4 regions of the Parageobacillus sp. NEAU-HV-2 genome follow, and region 4 is predicted to be linked to each of the others. Evidence: riboswitches for the same ligand, from Rfam matches in the RefSeq annotation. Region 4 holds a riboswitch; each other region holds the start of a gene.
The links. A riboswitch is a leader RNA that binds a small molecule or an ion and turns the genes downstream of it on or off. The one in region 4 is predicted to bind S-adenosylmethionine.
Positions count from the first base shown of each region.

Region 1: it holds a riboswitch for S-adenosylmethionine, as region 4 does, so the genes downstream of both, AC1WMD_RS10535 (methionine ABC transporter ATP-binding protein) here and metK (methionine adenosyltransferase) in region 4, are expected to answer to the same signal.
Region 2: it holds a riboswitch for S-adenosylmethionine, as region 4 does, so the genes downstream of both, AC1WMD_RS01505 (methionine biosynthesis PLP-dependent protein) here and metK (methionine adenosyltransferase) in region 4, are expected to answer to the same signal.
Region 3: it holds a riboswitch for S-adenosylmethionine, as region 4 does, so the genes downstream of both, AC1WMD_RS15085 (phosphoadenylyl-sulfate reductase) here and metK (methionine adenosyltransferase) in region 4, are expected to answer to the same signal.

Region 1 is NZ_JBXUJJ010000005.1:179,384-185,088, forward strand. Features, by position in the region: gene AC1WMD_RS10525 (SCP2 sterol-binding domain-containing protein) at 1-286, shown strand, start outside; SAM riboswitch class I at 514-619, shown strand; gene AC1WMD_RS10530 (O-acetylhomoserine aminocarboxypropyltransferase/cysteine synthase family protein) at 687-1,997, shown strand; SAM riboswitch class I at 2,115-2,223, shown strand; gene AC1WMD_RS10535 (methionine ABC transporter ATP-binding protein) at 2,320-3,348, shown strand; gene AC1WMD_RS10540 (methionine ABC transporter permease) at 3,338-4,006, shown strand; gene AC1WMD_RS10545 (MetQ/NlpA family ABC transporter substrate-binding protein) at 4,023-4,862, shown strand; gene AC1WMD_RS10550 (hypothetical protein) at 4,884-5,069, opposite strand; gene AC1WMD_RS10555 (carboxymuconolactone decarboxylase family protein) at 5,171-5,533, shown strand.
Region 2 is NZ_JBXUJJ010000001.1:258,943-264,647, reverse strand. Features, by position in the region: gene metC (cystathionine beta-lyase) at 1-1,010, opposite strand, end outside; gene AC1WMD_RS01505 (methionine biosynthesis PLP-dependent protein) at 1,015-2,118, opposite strand; SAM riboswitch class I at 2,196-2,306, opposite strand; gene AC1WMD_RS01500 (GTNG_0744 family esterase) at 2,564-3,292, shown strand; gene AC1WMD_RS01495 (YjcG family protein) at 3,358-3,879, shown strand; gene AC1WMD_RS01490 (GNAT family N-acetyltransferase) at 3,881-4,312, shown strand; gene spoVIF (sporulation-specific transcription regulator SpoVIF) at 4,442-4,696, opposite strand; partial or broken gene AC1WMD_RS01480 (YjcZ family sporulation protein) at 4,816-4,902, opposite strand; gene AC1WMD_RS01475 (hypothetical protein) at 5,036-5,272, opposite strand; gene AC1WMD_RS01470 (thioredoxin family protein) at 5,405-5,705, shown strand, end outside.
Region 3 is NZ_JBXUJJ010000010.1:72,799-78,503, forward strand. Features, by position in the region: gene AC1WMD_RS15080 (PAS domain-containing sensor histidine kinase) at 1-1,536, shown strand, start outside; SAM riboswitch class I at 1,685-1,793, shown strand; gene AC1WMD_RS15085 (phosphoadenylyl-sulfate reductase) at 1,921-2,628, shown strand; gene sat (sulfate adenylyltransferase) at 2,796-3,956, shown strand; gene cysC (adenylyl-sulfate kinase) at 3,970-4,575, shown strand; gene AC1WMD_RS15100 (nitrite/sulfite reductase) at 4,576-5,705, shown strand, end outside.
Region 4 is NZ_JBXUJJ010000002.1:19,715-25,419, reverse strand. Features, by position in the region: gene asnB (asparagine synthase (glutamine-hydrolyzing)) at 1-1,741, opposite strand, end outside; gene metK (methionine adenosyltransferase) at 1,905-3,119, opposite strand; SAM riboswitch class I at 3,279-3,393, opposite strand; gene pckA (phosphoenolpyruvate carboxykinase (ATP)) at 3,578-5,164, shown strand; gene AC1WMD_RS03640 (DUF2584 domain-containing protein) at 5,195-5,437, opposite strand; gene AC1WMD_RS03635 (alpha/beta hydrolase family protein) at 5,467-5,705, opposite strand, start outside.

The sequences.
Region 1 (5,705 bases), on a different contig from region 4:
GCCGATTTTACCGGAGGAAGAATTGTACGTTCGCTTTGAGTCCGAAACGGGAACAGCAGTCGTAGTGATTTCAAAACATCGAATCAGCCCCAAAGTGGAAGTAGACGAACGGCGGGTATTAACGGTGCGCGGGTCAAAAGAGGCATTGGAATCACTATTAAGCGGAAGGATGAAATTACAGCAGCTAATTCGTCTGCAAGAAGTGCATATTTCGGGAAGTTTCCGGCATATGCTATTGCTTGAGTCCTTGCTTCACTTAGCCAAGCCATACCGACGTGTTTGCTAATGATTGGCGATTTGCTTTTAGATGAAAAGGAATTGACAAGTATAATAAACAGCGTTAAAATATTCAGAAAAGATAGATGAATTGGGGACCGATTTTAAGCTGAACCGACAAGAAGCAGAGCACCAACGAGATGGTTGTCCATGAAAGCCAAGCGGAATAAGAGTGAACGTCTACACGAATTTTGCACGCTGTAATTTGCTCATTTTTCGTAATTCTAAAAAAATAGATTCTTATCAAGAGAGGTGGAGGGAACTGGCCCAATGAAACCCGGCAACCGGTTGCGATAACACGGTGCCAAGTCCAGCAGAGCAAAATGGCTCTGGAAGATAAGAAGAGTATATATCCCTCTCTTCTTAAAGGAGAGGGTTTTTATTATAAAAAGGTAAAGGGGAGAAGTATAGTGAGTGGAAAGCAATATCGTTTAGAGACAATAGCCGTTCACGGTGGGGTAAAGCCGGATCCTGCGACCGGCGCGCGAGCAGTTCCGATTTACCAGTCGAATGCCTATTTATTCGCCAATACGGATCATGCCGCCAATCTATTTGCATTGCGGGAAGAAGGATATATTTATACACGCATTCATAACCCGACCGTTACCGCATTGGAAGAAAGAATAGCTCAGCTAGAAGGAGGCGTTGGCAGCCTTGCCTTAGCCAGCGGAATGGCGGCGATTACCCTGGCGATTTTAAACATCGCCGGCGCAGGAGATGAAATCGTATCGGCAGCGACGATATATGGTGGTACATATAATTTGTTCGCTAATACATTGCCGAAATACGGAATTAAAACCCACTTTGTCGATCCGTCTAATCCGGAAAACTTCCGGGCCGCGATTACGCCAAAAACGAAAGCGATTTTTGCGGAAACCATCGGCAATCCTAGCTTGCACGTGTTGGATATCGAGGCGGTTGCGCAAATTGCCCATGAAGCGGGAATTCCACTGATTATCGACAATACGTTTGCCACTCCGTATTTATGCCGGCCGATTGAATATGGTGCCGACATCGTTGTTCATTCTGCTACCAAATGGCTTGTCGGCAATGGAACGACGCTAGGCGGCATTATTGTTGATGGCGGCAATTTTGACTGGAATTCGGAGAAATTCCCAGGGTTTACTACTCCTGATCCAAGCTATCACAATCTTGTCTATGCCGAAGCGCTTGGCAATGCGGCTTACATTGTCAAAGCGCGTGTACAGCTGTTAAGAGATTTAGGTCCGGCGATCAGTCCGTTTAACGCGTTTCAAATTCAGCTTGGAATGGAAACGTTGCATGTCCGTATGAAAGAGCATATTGCTAACACGAGAAAAATTGTCGAGTATTTGGATCGCCATCCTGCAGTCGATTGGGTGCTTTATCCGGAACATGACAGCCATCCAGCAAAAGAGTTGGCGAAAAAATATTTGCCAAATGGAGCCGGTTCGATCGTTGTTTTTGGCTTAAAAGGCGGCAGGGAAGCAGGTGCGAAGCTCATTAACCATGTGAAATTATGGTCGCATGTTGCAAATGTCGGCGATGCGAAAAGCCTTATCATCCACCCAGCAAGCACAACGCATCAACAGCTAAACGAAGAAGAACTAAAATCGTCGGGGGTAACGGAGGATTTAGTCCGTCTGTCCGTCGGGATTGAAAACGTCAATGACTTAATCGAGGATTTAGAGCAGGCCATTGCCGCTGCGACAGGTATTACTTCTATTTCCGTTTCATCATAAAACAAGATTCCCGAAAATATGGACGCAAAATTTTTTATTGACATGGTTCAATATAGGGTGATACAATCACATTTGTGATTAATGGAGAATTTGTAATTGAATAATGCGATTGTTGCGCTCTTATCAAGAGAGGTGGAGGGATGTGCCCAATGAAGCCCGGCAACCGTCAGCACATACGCTGAAATGGTGCCAATTCACACAAAGCATCTGCTTTGGGAGATAAGAGACGGAATGGTAATGATTACCTTTCTGTTCTCTTCGAGCAGAAAGGTTTTCTTTTTGGAACGAGCCGCCTGCTAGATGAAGGAAGGTGAAAATGTGCATGATTACATTGGAAAATGTGACGAAAATATATGAAGCGGCAAACGGATCGGTCACTGCAGTCGATCATGTTTCTTTACAAATTAAAGAAGGGGAAATTTTTGGAATTATCGGATATAGCGGCGCGGGGAAAAGCTCGCTCATCCGTCTTCTTAACGGATTGGAAAAACCAACAAGCGGTAAAGTCATTGTTGCCGGACGGGATATGGCTAATATTAAAGGAAAAGAATTGCGAAAGGCTCGCCAGGAAATCGGGATGATTTTCCAGCATTTTAATTTATTATGGTCAAGAACCGTTCATGAAAATATTGCATTTCCTTTAGAAATTGCTGGTATCCCGAAAGAAACGCGGAAAAAGCGGGTCGATGAGCTAATTCAGCTTGTCGGGCTGCAAGGAAGAGAACATGCTTACCCGTCACAGCTGAGCGGCGGGCAAAAGCAGCGCGTTGGCATCGCGCGTGCGTTAGCAAACAATCCAAAAGTGTTATTGTGCGATGAAGCGACATCCGCGCTAGACCCGCAGACAACTGATTCCATTTTGGAACTTTTGGTGGATATTAATAAACGTTTAGGATTGACGATCGTATTAATTACCCATGAAATGCACGTAATTCGTAAAATTTGCGATCGCGTCGCAGTGATGGAGAACGGAAAAATTGTCGAGCAAGGCGAAGTACTACAAGTGTTCCGGCAGCCAAAACAGGAGATTACGAAACGGTTTGTGCGGCAAGTTGTTGAACCGGAGGAAACAAAAGAAACGATTACCCATCTGCTCGATAAATACCCGAACGGAACGGTTATCCAATTGACGTTCGTCGGGGAAGCTGCGGAACAGCCGCTGATTGCCAATGTTGTCCGCCAGTTTCAAGTGGATGCAAATATTTTACAAGGGAAAATTTCACAAACTCATCAAGGCGCTTACGGTGTGCTGTTTGTTCATATGGATGGGGAAAAAGAGGAAGTGGCCCGCGCGATCGATTATATTCGAAAGCAGCAAGTGGCGGTGGAGGTGATTACAAATGCTCGCTAGCCTCTTGCCAAACGTAGAATGGGATATGATTTGGGCGGCTACGGTTGAGACGCTTTATATGACAGGCGTCGCCGTTGTGGCGACATTTATATTAGGAACGATTCTTGGCCTGCTTTTGTTTTTAACGTCAAAAGGAAACCTCTGGGAGAACCGCCTGGTGAATATGATCATTGCTGCTATTGTTAATGTTTTCCGTTCCATTCCATTTATTATCTTAATTATTTTGTTAATCCCGTTTACGAAATTGGTCGTTGGAACGATTCTCGGTGCCAACGCCGCGCTGCCGGCGCTTATTATCGGGGCGGCGCCATTTTACGCGAGAATGGTGGAAATTGCGCTCCGTGAAATTGACAAAGGCGTCATTGAAGCGGCGAAAGCGATGGGGGCATCGACGGCAACAATTATTTGGAAAGTGTTGCTTCCAGAGTCACTGCCTGCACTTGTGTCCGGAATTACTGTAACGGCGATTGCTTTAGTCGGATATACGGCGATGGCAGGAGTCGTCGGCGCCGGTGGTCTTGGAAACTTAGCCTATTTGGAAGGATTCCAGCGCAATCATAACGATGTCACGTTTGTCGCTACCGTTCTAGTTTTGGTGATTGTCTTTGTGATTCAGTTTATTGGTGACTTTGTCACTTCCAAAATAGATAAACGATAAAAAGGGGGAAATCGATATGAAAAAATGGATTAGTGCATTGTTTGCCGTCGTTCTTGTGTTGGCATTGGCAGCATGCGGAGGCAATAACAACGCTGCCGATGACAAAAAAGAAGGAAAATTAACGAAGCTAGTAGTCGGAGCTTCCAACGTGCCGCATGCGGAAATTTTAGAAAAAGCACAACCAATTTTAAAAGAAAAAGGCATTGACTTAAAAATTGTTAAATTCCAAGATTATGTATTGCCAAACAAAGCGTTAGCGGATAAAGAAATTGATGCAAACTACTTCCAACACATTCCGTATTTAGAAGCGCAGAAAAAAGAACATGGATATGACTTTGTCAACGCTGGCGGCATTCATATTGAGCCAATCGGTGTTTATTCGAAAAAATATAAAAGCCTTGAAGAATTGCCAGACGGTGCGACGATCATCATGAGCAACTCGGTTGCAGACCATGGCCGCATTTTATCGATGCTGCAAGAAAAAGGGTTAATTAAATTAAAAGAAGGTATCGATAAAACAAAAGCTACGGTCAAAGACATTGTGGAAAATCCAAAACATTTAAAATTTGAAGCGGATGTGGAAGCAGGATTGCTGCCGCAAATTTATAAAAACGGCGAAGGCGATGCCGTGCTCATTAACGCGAACTATGCGCTTGACGCGGGGTTAGATCCTGCAAAAGACCCAATTGCTGTCGAGTCGCCGAAAGATAACCCATATGTCAATATTATCGCTGTACGTAAAGGCGATGAAAACCGCAAAGAAATTAAAACGCTTGTTGAAGTATTGCAATCGAAAGAAATTCAAGACTTTATTAAAAAAGAATATAAAGGCGCTGTCATTCCGGCAGCACAATAAAACGGAAGCGATTCGCTTCCGTTATTTCTTTTTTGGCAGCTTTTCGAGAATGGCAATCAGCAGCGTAATGATCAAAGAGCATTGAATCGAAATAACGATAGTAACAATATCGGTTAGTTGCGCGTCTTCCAACAATGCCCCTACCAAGAAAAATAACAAGATAGAGATAATAATCATCATGAGGAACACGGAAATCCATTTTCCCATTTGTTTCCCTCCCATTCGCCTATATTCAAATTCTTCTGTTTAATTCCTTTTTCCTTCACGCATACTAACACCGATATAATTATGGAAAGAGGTGTTGAGAAGTGAACCAGCAACAACATACGTCGGTTGAAGCGGCTCTTCGTCATTATAAAGAGGGAATTGGCGTGTTTACGCAGAAGCTCCCTAAAATTGCTAGCAGCTTCAATGCTTTCACCGAAGCTTGTTTTGAAGCCGGTGCGTTATCGAAAAAAGAAAAACAGCTTATTGCTTTAGGAATTAGCCTTGCTACGCAAGATGAATATTGCACGATTTATCACACGAAAGGGTGTTTAGACGAAGGAGCTTCAGAGCAGGAGATTTTGGAAGCGTGCAGCGTAGCGGCGGCATTCGCCGGCGGTGCGGCGATGAGCCAAGCGGTAACCTTAGTGCAAGAATGTATTCGTGAATTATCAACAAAACATTAATGAAAAAGACTCCGATACGGGAGTCTTTTTTTTATAGAGGCTGAAAGTGACGCTAAGTGGGTTGAACGCAAACAATATGCTGTTCGTGTAAAATAATATACGCAACCAGCAATTATAATAATTTTCACTATCAACATAGTGATATTGTCTACAAAAGGTTGCTAATACTTTT
Region 2 (5,705 bases), on a different contig from region 4:
GGATAGGACAAAATCGATTCGACCGCGCCTAAGCTGACAGCAAATACAGGAAGGCGAACGTGTTTCACAAACGTTCTCACCGCTTCTTCATCGGCGAGGCGGAACGATAATACTGCGCCAAATCCCGAGGCTTGATAGCGTTGAATCGAATGGCCAGGATGGTGCGTGAGCCCTGGGTAATACACTTCCTCTATTTTCGGATGGCTAGATAAATAGCGGGCGATGGCGAGCGCTGATTCGGATGACTGTTTGAGGCGGACGTGCAGCGTCTTTAATCCGCGCAACACCAGCCACGCATCTTGCACGCCAAGCACGGCGCCGAACGCGTTTTGCAATTTGTACAGCTGTTTCGCCAACTCCTCGTCTTTCACCACGGCAAGTCCCGCCACGACATCGCTATGCCCTGCCAAAAACTTCGTCGCGCTATGAAGAACGACATCGACGCCAAGGTCGAGCGGACGCTGGAGCGCGGGAGTCATAAATGTGTTATCTAAAAACGTCAAACAGCCATTGGCTTTCGCGAGTTTGACAATTCCTTGGATATCAGTTACTTTTAAAAGCGGGTTGGACGGCGTTTCGACATAGATCACTTTTGTATTCGGACGAATATGAGTAGCCACTTCATGTAAATCGGTCATATCGACAAACGTATATTCAATGCCAAAACGGTTTAATACTTCGGTGATCATGCGATACGTGCCCCCGTAAACATCTTCGGTCACGAGCACATGGTCACCTTTGGACAAGAGAAGAAACGCAGTCGAAATCGCCGCCATCCCCGAGGAAAAAGCGAAGCCGCGCACGCCGCCTTCCAGTTCGGCAATCGTTTCTTCGAGCGCCTCGCGCGTCGGGTTGCCGGAGCGGCTGTAATCGTATTTGCCAAATGTGTCAAAATCGAATTGATGGAACGTCGAAGCATGCTGAATCGGCACACTTACTGCCCCTGTTTGCCGATCGATTTTCCATTTGTTATGAAGCAGTTTCGTTTGAAAAGAAACACGTTGTTCCATCCCCCTACACCTCTTTCATGTTTTTCAACGCTTGCGCCAAGTCGGCGATTAAATCTTCGGCATGTTCGATGCCGACAGAAAAGCGCAACAGCCGGTTACAGACGCCGTTGGCGATGCGGATTTCCTCCGGAATGTCAGCATGCGTTTGCGTCGCTGGATACGTAATAAAGCTTTCCACACCTCCTAAACTTTCGGCGAACGTAATTAAGCGTAAGCTTTGCAAAAAGCGGTTGACCCATTTTTCCTCGCGCAAACGGAACGATAACATGCCGCCTCTTCCCGGGTATAAGACATCGGTAATATCTTCGTGGGATGCTAAAAACTCGCTGATGCGTTTCGCGTTTTCTTCATGCTGGCGCATCCGCAGCGCCAATGTTTTCATGCCGCGAATCAATAGCCACGAGTCAAACGGAGAAAGCACGGCGCCGATCGCATTATGATACTCCGCCAAGCGTTGACAAAGCTCCTCTCCCTTCGCAACGACAAGGCCGGCTAATACGTCGTTATGGCCGCCCAAATATTTGGTTGCGCTATGAATGACTATATCGGCCCCCTGTTCGATCGGGCGCTGCAGAACCGGGGTATAAAACGTATTATCGACAATAAGAAGCAAACCGTATTTTTTCGCCAACTTCGCTACTTCAGCGATATCGGTTTCCTGCATGAGCGGATTGGTCGGCGTTTCTAAAAAAATCGCCTTCGTTTTTTCGGTAATCGCGTTCTCTACTAATCGTATGTCGCGAAAATCTACATAATGAAAAGACAACCCGTATTTTCTCCAGCCCCGTTCAAACAGGCGATATGTACCTCCGTAAAGGTCGGCGGAAACTAAAAATTCATCCCCGCTTTCAAATAAAGCAAGAACTGTCTGAATTGCGGCCATGCCGGAGCTGAACGCATAGCCTTGACCGCCGCCCTCGAGCTTGGCAATCGCTTCCTCGACGATTTTGCGCGTCGGGTTGCCGGTGCGGATGTAGTCAAACCCAGACGACTGTCCAATTCCTTTATGACGGTATGCCGTCGAAAAGTAGACAGGCGGATTGACCGTCCCTGTTACCGTTTCACTGCGGTTTCCGATTTGCGCTAACAATGTCTCTAGTTTCTCCATTTATCTCTCTCCCTCTTTGGTAAAATAAAAAAAGTCTTCTAAGAAGAAGACTTTTCCATAACCATTGTCAGTGCTTCTTCTTATCTGCCGAATTGAAAACTCAATTCGCTGGATTTAGCACCTGGCCAATATTTGGCTGGTTGCTGAAGCTTCACAGGGCCAGTTCCCTCCGCTTCTCTTGATAAGAATGCATCTTGCCGATATTCATTTGTCTGATTATCTAAAAATTTAACCCATTCATAATAATTTTGCAAGTAATTTTTTATCAACATGTTTTTCATATGTTCTAACTGATGGCAGTACATTTCTTTATTTTATGACAAAAACAGCAAAAAAGCCGCTTATTTTTTCAAAAACTCACACGATTAGACGGCGTTTATTAACATGTTCTAGCAAAAATATGTTACAATAACAGGTGAATCGTTATGTTTATGGAGGATACATCATGGCGACGCAAAAAGGAACGATGCAGGATTATACGATTTACAGCAATGCGCTCGAAGAAGAAGTAACGCTGCTTGCTTATTTGCCAAGCACCTTTTCCCCGCTTCATAAATATTCTCTTTTAATTGCGCAAGATGGAAAAGATTATTTTATGTACGGGAAAATAAAAAGCGTGATCGAACAGCTGATGGAAAACGGCGAAATTGATCGCACCATCGTCATCGGAATTCCGTATCATAATGTTAAGGACCGTTATGAGAAATATCATCCAAACGGAAAGAAAAACAGCCAATATTTGCGCTTTTTAGCCCATGAGCTCATTCCGTTTTTAGATCAAACGTTTCCTACGTATCAAATCGGAAAAGGGCGTGCGCTCATTGGCGATTCGCTCGGCGGTACGGTATCCTTGATGGCAGGACTATTGTATCCGCATACATTTGGAAAAATCGCGATGCAGTCACCGTATATAGACGAAGACATCATCGCAAAAATCCGCCAGTTTTCTGAACCATCCTTATTGCAAATTTATCATTCGGTCGGGACAAAGGAAACCGCTGTAAAAACAACAGATGGACACGTACGCGATTTTATTGCGCCAAACCGGAAAGCACGGGAAGCGTTTAGCGAAAAAGGTTTTTTGTATAAATATAATGAATTTGACGGCGACCATGCGTGGACGTATTGGCAGCCTGATGTTCCACGAGCCATTGCCTGGATCCTTTCTATGTAAGCACTACAATACTTTTCAAAATTTTGTTATAATTAAGTACTACTTCATTTAAGGAGGGATTTTTTATGAAATACGGTATTGCTTTGTTTCCTTCAAAGCGGATACAGGACTTTGCTAATTCCTATAGAAAGCGCTACGATAGCCATTACGCCCTCATTCCGCCGCATTTAACCTTAAAAGAACCTTTTGAAGCGGATGACCAGCAAATTAAAGAAATGGTGAAAGAACTGCGCAAAATCGCGGCCGAAACGGATGTCATCCCGTTAAAAGTGACGAAATTCAGCTCGTTTTACCCGGCAAGCAATGTCATTTATTTAAAGGTAGAACCGAATGAAACGCTGCAGCGCCTCCACGCACGGCTCCACAGCGGGATCTTCGCCGGCCAGCCAGAATTCGTATTTGTCCCTCATATTACGATCGGCCGCGATTTGCCAAGTGCGGAGTACGCGGATGTGTATGGACAGTTGCGGATGCAAGACGTGTATTTTGAAGAAACAGTTGATCGTTTCCATCTCCTATATCAACTAGAAAACGGTTCTTGGACGGTATATGAAACATTTTTGGTTGGAGGAAAGGATCAGGAATAACATGAATGTGGCCATTGGGAAAAAAAGTGACGCTTCCTTATATAATGACGCCCTGCTCGTTCGGCGAACGGTCTTTATTGAAGAACAACATGTCCCGGAAGAAGAGGAAATTGATGAATTCGATCAGGAAGCGACCCATTTTGTTCTGTATGATGAAGGAAAGCCCGTCGGCGCAGGCAGATTTCGCATCGTTGATCAAGGTCTTGGAAAAATTGAACGAATTTGCGTACTGCCGCAATACCGCGGCCGCGGGGCGGGAAAGCTGATTATGGAAAAGATCGAGCAATTCGCAAAAGAACAAGGTGTCCCAAAAGTAAAATTAAATGCGCAAACACATGCCGAACCATTTTATCAAAAGCTCGGATACGAAACCGTATCCGATGTGTTTATGGATGCCGGAATTCCGCATGTCACGATGGTCAAAACATGGTAAAGACCGTATCAAGCAATGGTACGGTTCTTTTTTATGTTTTTTTCTTTTTTGGCTCTATTCCTCTTTTCCAGAGAAATAAATACGCAGAAATGGTATAAGGGAGCTCCAATTCGGAAGGCTCCCTTTTGCTTATTTTTTGTTGAGCATGTTGGCAATCGTGTTAAAATCAAGCTGTTTTCCATTTTGAACGATCGTTTTGACGATTTGGTCTTCTAACTGCTTTGGCACTTTCCGATTGGCGATTTGCGCGACACGCTGAATGACATGACGAACCGTTTTTTCATCTTTAAAATTGGCATTTTGTAAGGAGTTTGCTAATTCCAATATGTCTCTCATATTGACGCCTGTTTTCTTTTCGATATTTTTAAAAAATTGATTATCCATTTACCAAATCCTCCTTTTCCTCTTATATCGTATGAAATGAAAAACAAGAAGTGCATGCATCGGAAAGAAAAAGTACGAGCTGCCCGTTGAATAGAACAGCCCGTACCCGCTGCATGATATTAGCCTACAAATGCAGCACCAACAATAATTAACAAAATGAACAACACAACAATCAACACAAAGCTATTGCCATAGCCGAAACCGCCATAGCCGCCATAGCCATAGCCGCCATAGCCGAAACCGCAGCATCCAAAGCCCATAGTGGTGCACCTCCTTACGCTTTGTTACTTTATCGTATTCATCGTACTTGCAAATGGTATAGGCACATGTGGAAATGCATTATCCAAAGATGCGGAATAACTTGGCAAATTCATTTTCTTTTTTGGCAAACCACTTGTTGATATAATCCAAATTTCCTTGTATATCCTTTAAAAATTGATTGTTTAACTTTTCGATTTCCTGAATTTGCTTATCGAAATTTTTTCCCCACTGTTCAAACAACTGGATAAACTGCTCATGTCCCTCTTTTTTAGAATTTGCCCATGTTTCTAGCGCTTTTTCCAACTCCTTGCTCACTCCGTTCCCCTCCTTCCTTACCATTTGTGTATGCAGCACACACCGTAGTGTGCCAAGGCGTTTAAATTCTTTTTCTCGAACAAAATATGATAAAGTATAAACGATATCATTTTGTTCAAGGAGGAAAGAACATTGAAAGAAATACAAACGACTGAGCAATTCCAGCAAATTATTTCCAGCGATAAACCAGTAATTGTTAAATTTTATACAACATGGTGCCCAGACTGCACGAGATTAAATATGTTTATCGATGACATTGTGAAGGAATATTCGCAATACGATTGGTTTGAAATGAACCGTGATCAATTTCCAGAACTCGCTGAACAATATCAAGTATTGGGCATCCCAAGTTTGCTCCTGTTCCAAAATGGGGAAAAAGTTGCCCATCTCCACAGCGCCAACGCGAAAACGCCGGAAGAAGTAAAAGCATTTT
Region 3 (5,705 bases), on a different contig from region 4:
TTATTGTTTAACCCTATCGTTGCTGTGCTTGGCGCCCTATGTGTTACAACGATCGCATTTATTAGCCGCTTATTAAAAGAAAATAAACAATGTGATAAATGTCTCTTTTTCCAACACCCTGATATGATTTTTCTGTTAGACATAAATGGGTTATTTATATCTGGTAACCCTGCAGTAGGAAAAATGCTTGGATACAAACCTAGCGAATATATTGGCAAACATTTTACCCAATTTATCGTCCCGGACCAAATTGAAAAAGCCAAAAAAATATTTGAACGAACATTAAAAGGAGAAACTTGCGAATGTGATTTACAAGCACGGCATAAAAATGGAAAAATTATTGACATACATTTTAAAACCGTTCCAATGATTCGTGGCAATCACTTGAAAGGAATTTATATGATTGCCCGAAATATGACGGAACTCAATCGATTCCGAAAAGAGCTGGAACACTTATATCATAAACATACACTCATATTAAATTGTATGGCTGAAGGAGTTTGCGGGATTGATAAACATAAAAATATCGTTTTCTGGAATCCAGCCGCAGAACGAATGACTGGATATAAAGCGGAAGAAGTCATTGGAAAAACATCACATGCGATCATTCACCATACGAAAAAAGATGGAACTCCTTACCCTCTTGGCGAATGCCCGATTGATCGCGCCATTCAAGATGGAAAAACGTATCATATTAGTGAAGATATTTTTTGGAAAAAAGACGGTACCTATTTTCCCGCTTCCTATACGATAACACCTGTTTTGGAAAATGGAGCCGTCGTTGGCGGAGTATTGACGTTCACCGATATTACCGAACTGCAAAAAACAGAAGAATTCATTCGAACATCGGAAAAGCTCTCGGTTGCCGGCCAGCTAGCGGCTGGGATTGCTCATGAAATTCGCAATCCGCTTACAGCCATAAAAGGATTTATACAACTATTGCAATCTGAACTTGACGAGAAAAAACCTTACCTTCACATTATTGAATCAGAAATTCAGCGCATTGAACTTATTTTAGGCGAACTATTAGTGTTGGCAAAACCGCAAACAATCAAATTTACAAAAAGGGATATTGGCGTTTTGCTTCAACATGTCACCGCTTTATTAGAAACACAAAGTATTTTACATAACATCCAAATTGTCACAAAAATTGATCCATCTCTTCCTCTCATTGAATGTGACGAAAACGGATTAAAACAAGTATTTATTAATTTCTTAAAAAACTCGATGGAAGCGATGAAAAATGGCGGACATATTTTCATTGAAGCACAAAAAAAGGACGAACATTCCGTTCTTATTCGCTTTATCGACGAAGGTTGTGGAATTCCAAAAGAATATATAAAAAAAATAGGAAAACCGTTCTTTACAACAAAAGAAAAAGGTACTGGTCTTGGGATGATGGTCAGTAAAAAAATTATCGAAGACCACGGTGGAACGATGTCAATTATGAGTGAAGTGGATAAAGGAACAACGGTCGAAGTAATATTGCCTATCTGCGTTTCTCCCTTACCTGTTTTACATGTCTCACATGCATAGAAAAGGGCTGAATAACAAGCTGCCCTTTTTTTCTTCTTCTCCTTCGCTATTCCTCTAACGTGTTACATCGCCAAAAAAATTAATTCCTATCGAAAAACTAGGATTGACTTTTGCTTGAATTGTGTTAAAATTTTAATCAATTATATAGAACTTATCAAGAGTGAGGGAGGGACTGGCCCAATGAACTCCGGCAACCTGCTTGGCCGAAAGCAAGGTGCTAATTCCAGCAAAATGGGTACCATTTTGGAAGATAAGGCGCTATTAGTGACCGGTTCGCTCTTCCAAAATGGGAGAGCGTTTTTTAATAAGCGTTCGTTCTCGTTCTATTCCTAATATAACCAATTAATCCACTTTATTTTCTTTGAATTCAAAGGAGGGAGAAACATGCTTACTTATCAAACGTGGGAAACGGAAGAAAAACCTGTATTCCCTCACGATAATGAAACAAAAGGGGCGCTTGATGTTCTCGCCTGGGCATACCGTCAATATGAGGACGATATTGTGTACGCCTGTAGCTTCGGCATTGAAGGAATCGTGTTAATCGATTTAATTTCGCAAATAAAGCCAGATGCAGAAATCGTATTTCTCGATACCGGGCTTCATTTTCGTGAAACATACGAAACAATCGAAAAGGTAAAAGAAAAATATCCTTCCCTCCGCATTGTGATGAAACAGCCGAGCATATCCTTAGACGAACAGGCAAAACAATTCGGGGACGAATTATGGAAACACCATCCAAATAAATGCTGTGAATTGCGGAAGGTGATTCCACTGCGCGAAGTATTGACCGGGGTAACCGCTTGGATTTCTGGCCTGCGCCGCGAACAATCGCCGACACGCAGCCATGTCCAATACATCAATAAAGATGACAAATTCCAATCGATCAAAATCTGCCCGCTCATTCATTGGACATGGAAAGACGTATGGAACTATGTATATAAATACGAGCTTCCGTACAATGTGCTTCATGATCAAGGTTATCCAAGCATCGGCTGCGCGCCATGCACAGCCCCTGCACTCGATCCAAACGACTTGCGTTCCGGCCGCTGGGTCGGGCACGGAAAAACGGAATGCGGGCTTCATATCTCATAGGGAGAGTATACAATCATCGCCATTTTCAGCGTTTGTCTCGCTACCCTTGGCATTATTAGCCTAAAGAAAACCATCGACGAAGAACGGCGATCCTTGCATGAAAGCGGCGGTGGCATTTAACCAATGATAAAACCTATTTTTCCGATAAAAATTAAGGAGGTATCAACATGAGCTTAAGCATTCCTCATGGAGGCACTTTAGTGAATCGCTGGAATCCTGACTATCCAGTAGACACCGTCACAAAAACGATAGAGTTGTCTAAGGCGGAATTAAGCGATTTAGAGCTAATCGGAACGGGAGCTTACAGCCCGCTTACCGGCTTTCTGACCAAAAACGATTATGATTCCGTTGTCGAAACAATGCGGCTTGTCGATGGCACCGTATGGAGCATTCCAATTACCCTTGCTGTAACCGAAGAAAAGGCAAAAGAGCTTTCTGTCGGCGAAACGGCCAAACTCGTTTACAACGGGGAAGCATATGGCATCATTGACATTCAAGAAATCTATCAACCTGATAAAACAAAAGAAGCACTTCTCGTTTACAAAACAGAGGAACTCAAACATCCAGGCGTACGAAAACTATTTGAAAAGCCAAATGTATATGTAGGCGGACCGATTACATTAGTGAAACGCACTGATAAAGGGCGCTTCGCTCCATTCTACTTCGATCCGGTCGAAACACGCCAACGCTTTGTCGAGCTTGGCTGGAACACGGTGGTTGGCTTTCAAACGCGAAATCCTGTCCACCGCGCCCATGAATACATTCAAAAATGCGCGCTCGAAATTGTCGACGGCCTCTTTTTAAACCCGCTTGTCGGCGAAACGAAAGCGGATGATATTCCAGCCGACATCCGCATGGAAAGCTATCAAGTATTACTAGAAAACTATTATCCGAAAGACCGCGTGTTTTTAGGAGTGTTCCAAGCCGCGATGCGCTACGCCGGACCGCGGGAAGCAATTTTCCATGCGATGGTTCGCAAAAACTTCGGCTGCACCCACTTCATTGTCGGCCGCGACCATGCCGGCGTTGGCAATTACTATGGCACATATGACGCGCAAAAAATCTTTTTAAATTTCACACCGGAAGAACTGGGCATTACGCCGCTGTTTTTCGAACATAGCTTTTATTGCACGAAATGCGAAGGAATGGCGTCGACGAAAACATGCCCGCATGATCCGAAATACCATGTTGTATTATCCGGCACAAAAGTACGAGAAATGCTGCGCAACGGTCAAGTGCCGCCAAGCACGTTCAGCCGTCCGGAAGTCGTAGCGGTATTGATTAAAGGATTGCAGCAGCGCGAGGCTGTCACCCCATCTACACGTTAAAGGAGGAGAAAGATTGAGCACGAACATCGTTTGGCATCAAACGGCGATTACAAAAGAAGACCGGCGCAAGCGCAACGGGCATCACAGCGCGATCTTATGGTTTACCGGGCTTTCCGGCTCCGGTAAATCGACGATCGCCAATGCCGTGTCAAAAAAGTTATTTGACCTTGGCATTCAAAACTATGTATTAGACGGCGATAACATCCGCCATGGGCTTAATAAGGATCTCGGCTTTTCCGCCGCAGACCGTACAGAAAATATTCGCCGCATCGGCGAAGTGGCAAAGCTGTTTGTCGACAGCGGCCAATTCGTCTTAACCGCATTTATCTCTCCTTTTGCCCAAGATCGTGAGCTTGTCCGCCATTTAGTAGAAAAAGACGAGTTTATCGAAATTTATGTGAAATGCCCATTAGAAGAGTGTGAAAGACGTGATCCAAAAGGATTGTATAAAAAAGCAAGAAACGGAGAAATTCGCGAGTTTACCGGCATCGATTCTCCGTATGAAGCTCCTGTTTCTCCGGAAGTAACGATTGAAACACATCGTTACACGATCGATGAATGCGTCCATCAAGTGCTTGCTTACTTGCGCGCGCGAAATTTTATCAAGGGGGAATTTTAAATGGCATACGAAAAAGTATGGGCAAATAACCCGAATTTAAACAAAGTGGAATTAAAAAAGCTTAAAAAAGATGGACTAAAAATTTTTGAAGATATTCCTTATTACGCAAAGCACGGATTCTCTTCTATTCCGCAAGAAGAATGGGATCTTTTCAAATGGGCAGGGCTTTACCTGCAGCGTCCAAAAGAAGACGGCTATTTTATGATGCGCGTTTGCATTCCTTCTGGGATTTTAAATAACGAGCAGCTCGAAACGTTAGCAGGCATCGCTCGTGATTACGGACGCGGCTTGTTTGACATTACAACCCGTCAAGCTGTCCAGTTCCACTGGCTGCAAATCGAACAAATTCCTGATATTTTTGACCGTTTAAAACGAGTTGGATTATCTACCGCCGGCGCCTGCGGCGATATCACTCGCAACATCGTTGGCAATCCGCTCGCCGGCATTGACCCGGACGAACTGTTTGACACAAGAGACATCGTTCGCGAAGTATATGAGTTTTTCCAACATAACGAAGACTTCTCCAACTTGCCACGCAAATATAAAATGTCAATCAGCGCCAACGTCTACAACACGGTTAACGCGGAAATCCATTGCTTATCCTTTACTCCGGCGAAAAAAGTGATCGACGGCAAAGAAGTGCTCGGATTCCATGTGAAAGTCGGCGGCGGTTTATCATCTGCACCGCACCTTGCCCAAACGTTAGATGTATTCGTGACGCCAGATCGCGTGAAAGACGTCGCGGTCGCCATTACAACGATTTTCCGCGATTACGGCTATCGCGAAAAACGCCATCGCGCCCGTCTCAAATTCCTTGTCGCTGACTGGGGCGTCGATAAATTTAAAGAAAAATTAATTGAGCTTACGGGTCCTCTCCCATCGAAAGGAGAAGACGTACAAAAAGGCTGGAACCCTGGCTACTTCTACGGCGTCCATCGCCAAAAACAAGAAGGATTAAATTTCATCGGCTTTAATGTGCCAGTAGGTCGCTTGAGCGCGGATGAAGTATTCGAAATCGCGAGAATCGCTCGCCAATACGGCAACGGCGAAGTCCGCACATGCAATTCGCAAAACTTAATTATTCCAAATATTCCAGATAAATACGTCGATGCGGTGTTACAAGAAAAAGT
Region 4 (5,705 bases):
GCACATCTTTATGGAACAAATGATCCGTTTCACTTTCTTTGATAACTGTTTTCGCCCAATCGTGCATTTCATTTTTCAGCCAATGGCGAATTGGCACAGGGAAACCAAGCTTCTTGCGGTGAAGGACATGGTCGGGAACAATGCCTTCTGCCGCTTTGCGTAAAATGTATTTTGTTGTATTATTAGCCGTTTTCATTTCTGGTGGAATTTTGGCCGCCACTTCAAAGACCGCTTTATCTAAAAACGGAACGCGTAATTCCAACGAATGGGCCATTGTCATTTTATCGGCTTTTAGCAAAATATCCCCGCGCAGCCATGTATGAATATCGATATATTGCATACGGTTGACAGGCGAATAATGAGTGGTTTCCTCATAAAACGGACGGGTAATGGTTGTATATTCCAGTCCGTGCTTGTATGCTTTTAGCAATCCCTCTTTTTCTTCTTCGCTATACATTTTCGCGTTTCCTATATAGCGTTCTTCCATCGGCGTTACCCCGCGCTCGATAAAGCTTTTCCCTTTTACCCCTTCTGGGAGAATGCGAGCAATGATGCGCAATGCCGATTTTACCCCGTCAGGCATCCGCTCAAAAATTTTTAGTGACTGTGGTTCACGATAAATGTTGTACCCTCCGAACAGCTCATCCGCTCCTTCTCCAGAAAGAACAACCGTTACATGCTTTCTTGCTTCGCGGGCGACGAAATAAAGCGGAACAGCCGCTGGATCGGCAAGCGGATCATCCAGATGCCAAACGATTTTCGGCAGCTCTTCCATATATTCTTCTGGCGGGATAACGTAGCTGATGTTTTCCACCCCTAATTTTTCAGCTGTTTCTTTCGCCACCTCAATTTCACTAAACCCTTCTCTTTCAAAACCGACCGAAAAAGTTTTAAAGTTCGGATGAAATTGTTTGGCAATCGAAGCAATGAGCGAAGAATCGATTCCACCGGATAAAAAAGAGCCAACCGGCACATCGCTGCGCATATGTACCCGCACGGAATCAAATAAAACATCGCGAATCTCTTTGACGAATTCATCTTCCGATTTCCATACTGGCTGAAACCATGCTTTCCAATAACGGTGTACCGTTAATTGTTCACCGACTTTCTTTTTGATGTAATGACCCGGCTCTAATTTTTTAATGCCAACGGAAATCGTCATTGGCTCAGGCACGTATTGAAATGTTAAATAGTGCTGAAGCGCGTCATAATCGAGAACATTATTTTCCATCGCATGCAAAATGCTTTTCTTTTCCGATGCAAAAAACGTCCGTCCTTCTTCTTCAAGATAGAAAAATGGTTTGATGCCAAATGGATCACGCGCGGCAAAAATCGTTTTTTCTTCTTTATCCCAAATGACAAACGCAAACATGCCACGGAGCTTCTCTACCGCTTTTTCCTTTTCATGACTATATAGCGCAATAATCACTTCCGTATCAGAGTATGTGGCAAATTCGTATCCCTTCGCACATAACTCTTCGCGCAGCTCAATATAGTTATAAATTTCTCCATTAAAAATAATCCAATATCGCTCATTTTCGTACGATAATGGTTGATGACCCCCTTCTAAGTCAATGATGCTCAACCGACGAAAGCCAAAATGGACATAGTCATCGAAAAAATACCCCTCGTCGTCTGGACCACGATGCGTGATCATATTATTCATTTCTTCAAACGTTTTCTTCCATTGCTCGTCTAGCATTTTTGGCTGATCATAAACACAACCAATAAACCCGCACATGTGTATTTCACCTACTTCTTTATATTCAGCATGCTTGATTATATCATAGATTTGAAGCAATAAAACTATAAAATTTTCCTTTTTTTTTTAAATAAAACGTTAACATATCGATTAAAAAAAGAGAGCTACAGTTGCTGTAACTCTCTTTTCCATATTCATTCATTTATTGTTGCTTCGCCAAGGAAAAAGCTTGCTCTTTCAATGCTTCTGCTTTATCTGTACGCTCCCACGGCAGGTCGATATCGGTACGTCCAAAATGGCCGTAAGCAGCTGTTTGTTTGTAAATCGGACGGCGCAAATCTAACATTTTAATAATGCCTGCCGGGCGTAGGTCGAAGTTGTTGCGCACGACTTCGATTAAAATGTCTTCCGATACTTTTCCTGTGCCAAATGTGTCAATGGAAATCGAGACCGGTCTTGCCACCCCGATCGCATAGGCGAGTTGCACTTCGCACTTATCGGCAAGTCCTGCCGCCACGATATTTTTCGCGACATAGCGGGCTGCATATGCTGCAGAACGGTCTACTTTTGTCGGATCTTTTCCAGAGAATGCGCCGCCACCGTGACGCGCGTAACCGCCGTACGTGTCTACAATAATTTTCCGTCCCGTTAAACCAGCGTCCCCTTGAGGTCCGCCGATGACAAAACGGCCTGTCGGGTTAATAAAGTATTTCGTATTTTCATCGATCAGTTCGGCTGGCACCACCGGCTTGATGACATGTTCTTTAATATCACGTTCAATTTGCTCTTGCGTAATTTCCGGATGATGCTGTGCGGATACGACAATCGTATCAACGCGAACCGGTTTGCCGTTTTCGTCATATTCTACCGTTACTTGTGTTTTACCATCTGGACGTAAATATGGCAAAATATCGTTTTTCCGAACTTCAGCTAAACGGCGTGCTAAACGATGCGCCAGCGAAATCGGAAGCGGCATTAATTCTTTCGTTTCATTGCAGGCAAATCCAAACATTAGCCCTTGGTCTCCAGCACCGATCGCTTCGATTTCCTCGTCAGTCATCTGACCTTCACGAGCTTCTAACGCCCGGTCGACCCCCATCGCGATATCTGGCGACTGTTCGTCAATCGATGTCAACACGGCGCATGTATCCGCGTCAAAACCGAATTTGGCGCGCGTATAGCCGATTTCGCGAACCGTATCGCGAACGATTCTTGGAATATCCACATATGTCGATGTCGTAATTTCTCCGCTTACGAGCACAAGCCCTGTTGTCACGCTCGTTTCGCAGGCAACGCGAGCGTTCGGATCTTTTTCCAAAATCGCATCTAAAATCGCATCGGAAATTTGGTCGCAAATTTTATCTGGATGACCTTCTGTTACAGACTCTGAAGTAAATAAACGTCTTTTTGCTGACATTCGTCATTTTCCTCCTCTTTCCGTAATCAAACATCAAAAAATGATGGTGCCGCAAACGGCGAGCGATACGGTACTCATTTCCCTTGTTCATTTTCTCATATAAAAAAACCTTTCCTGTAACGGTGAGGAAAGGTCATTGCAATCGTATTGCTCCTTTCACTCTTATCGTTCAAGGACATCGCCTTGCCACAGGTTAGCACCATTTCACATGTTTCCAGTTGTGACGGTTGCTGGGTTTCATCGGGCCTGTCCCTCCACCAACTCGGGATAAGAGTATCCGTTCAATGACTTATCATATCGTAATAAAGCCGAAAAAGTCAACAAAATGTGGCGAATTTTTTTTGAAAAAAACAGGAAAAATAAATAAAAGAAATCGTCACAAATAGTATGGACTAATAATAAAAATGTGTTATACTATTTAAAGAGGTTATTAAATATAAAAAGGCAGGTTTTGAACAATGGGGATCGCAAAAATGACCAATAAACTTTCTTTATTATTGCAAAAACCAAACGTATTTCATAATTTATCGGTAGCGCAGCTGGTGGAAAAAGTGTTGCAGCGAAAAGAAGGCCGGTTAACAGCTACTGGGGCAGTAGCGGTAACAACAGGCAAATATACAGGCCGCTCACCGAAAGATAAATACATTGTCGAAGAGGCGTCAACAAAAGCAAAAATTGATTGGGGAACAGTCAATCAGCCGATCTCGGAGGAAGTTTTCGAACGATTATATAATAAAGTACTCGATTATTTAATGGCCAAAGACGAAGTGTTTGTCTTTAAAGGCTTTGCCGGCGCTGACCCTAAATATCGTTTGCCGATTCAAGTCATTAACGAATTTGCTTGGCACAATTTATTTGCCCATCAATTATTTATTCGCCCAAGCGCAGAGGAATTACAAACACATGAAGCGCAATTTACGGTGATCTCCGCTCCAAATTTCAAAGCAGATCCTGCGGTGGACGGAACAAAATCAGAAACGTTTATTATCATTTCTTTTGAACGCCGCATCGTGCTAATCGGCGGAACGGAATATGCCGGCGAAATGAAAAAATCCATTTTCTCGGTGATGAACTATTTGCTTCCGGAGCAAGGGATTCTTTCGATGCATTGCTCCGCCAATGTCGGCAAAGAAGGAGACGTGGCATTATTTTTCGGACTGTCGGGAACGGGAAAAACGACGCTTTCCGCTGATCCAAACCGCCGCTTAATTGGTGATGACGAACACGGCTGGTCAAACCGCGGCATCTTTAATATCGAAGGCGGATGCTATGCGAAATGCATCAACCTATCTCGTGAAAAAGAACCGCAAATTTTTGACGCCATTGGGTTCGGAGCGGTGCTGGAAAACGTGGTGCTTGATGAACAGACAAGAATACCAGATTACGATGATGCAACATTAACGGAAAATACGCGCGCCGCTTACCCGATTCAGGCAATTGCCAACATCGTGGACCCAAGCATCGCTGGCCACCCATCGACGATTATTTTCCTAACTGCAGACGCGTTTGGCGTATTGCCGCCAATCAGCAAACTGACGCGTGAACAAGCAATGTACCATTTCTTAAGCGGCTATACGAGCAAGCTCGCCGGCACCGAACGGGGAATCACTTCTCCGCAGGCGACGTTCTCTACTTGCTTCGGCGCTCCATTTTTGCCGCTCCCGGCTGTGCGCTATGCAGAAATGCTCGGCAAAAAAATCGTTGAACATAACGTGCGGGTATTCCTTGTCAACACTGGTTGGACCGGCGGGGAGTACGGAGTTGGCAGCCGCATGAAGCTAGCTTACACACGCGCGATGGTGCAAGCAGCAGTCGAAGGAGAACTAGACAATGTCGAAACAGTGAAAGATCCTATTTTCGGCTTGGCCATTCCGCTTCATATTCCAGGAGTTCCAGATGAAGTGCTGCAGCCACAAAATACATGGGCTGATAAAAATGCATATGAACAAAAAGCAAAAGAACTGGCATCAAAATTCCGCGCAAACTTCCAAAAATTCAAGCATATCGCGCCGGAAATTGAAGCGCTTGGCGGTCCGCTTGTATAATCGAAAAGGAGGGAACGATTCCCTCCTTTTTTAATTCGTTGAATGCAAGGAGACAAGCTCATACGTGACAATCGTTCGATTATCGGCAAGTTCCAGTTTTTTTACCACCGCTTGACCACTCGCTTCGCTTTGCAGCGTTCTTCTAACCTCTAGCGGAATATCAAGAGGATAAAGGCGATATCCGTCTTTTTCTAAAATAAACAAATTATCTTTTACTCGCTTTTCTTTCCCTTTTGTGACAATCAGCGTTTGCAGCTCCAGCGGCATGCCCATTGCAACACACCCCTTTTCTTTTTATCGTATCATACATTCGGCTGTCTTTTCATCCATTCTGTCAACCGCCGGACGGTTTCACGATTTTCTTTTGGTGGAAAATAATGCGTAAAATGTGGAAAATACCATGTTGTCACTTGCTTATTTAATTCTTTCAGTCTTTTCTCAAGACGATACGCATGCTCAATCGAAACATTGCGGTCTTTTTCCCCATGAATGATTAAGACAGGAGCATGAATTTTCTCGATTTCGTATAATGGTGTCCGCC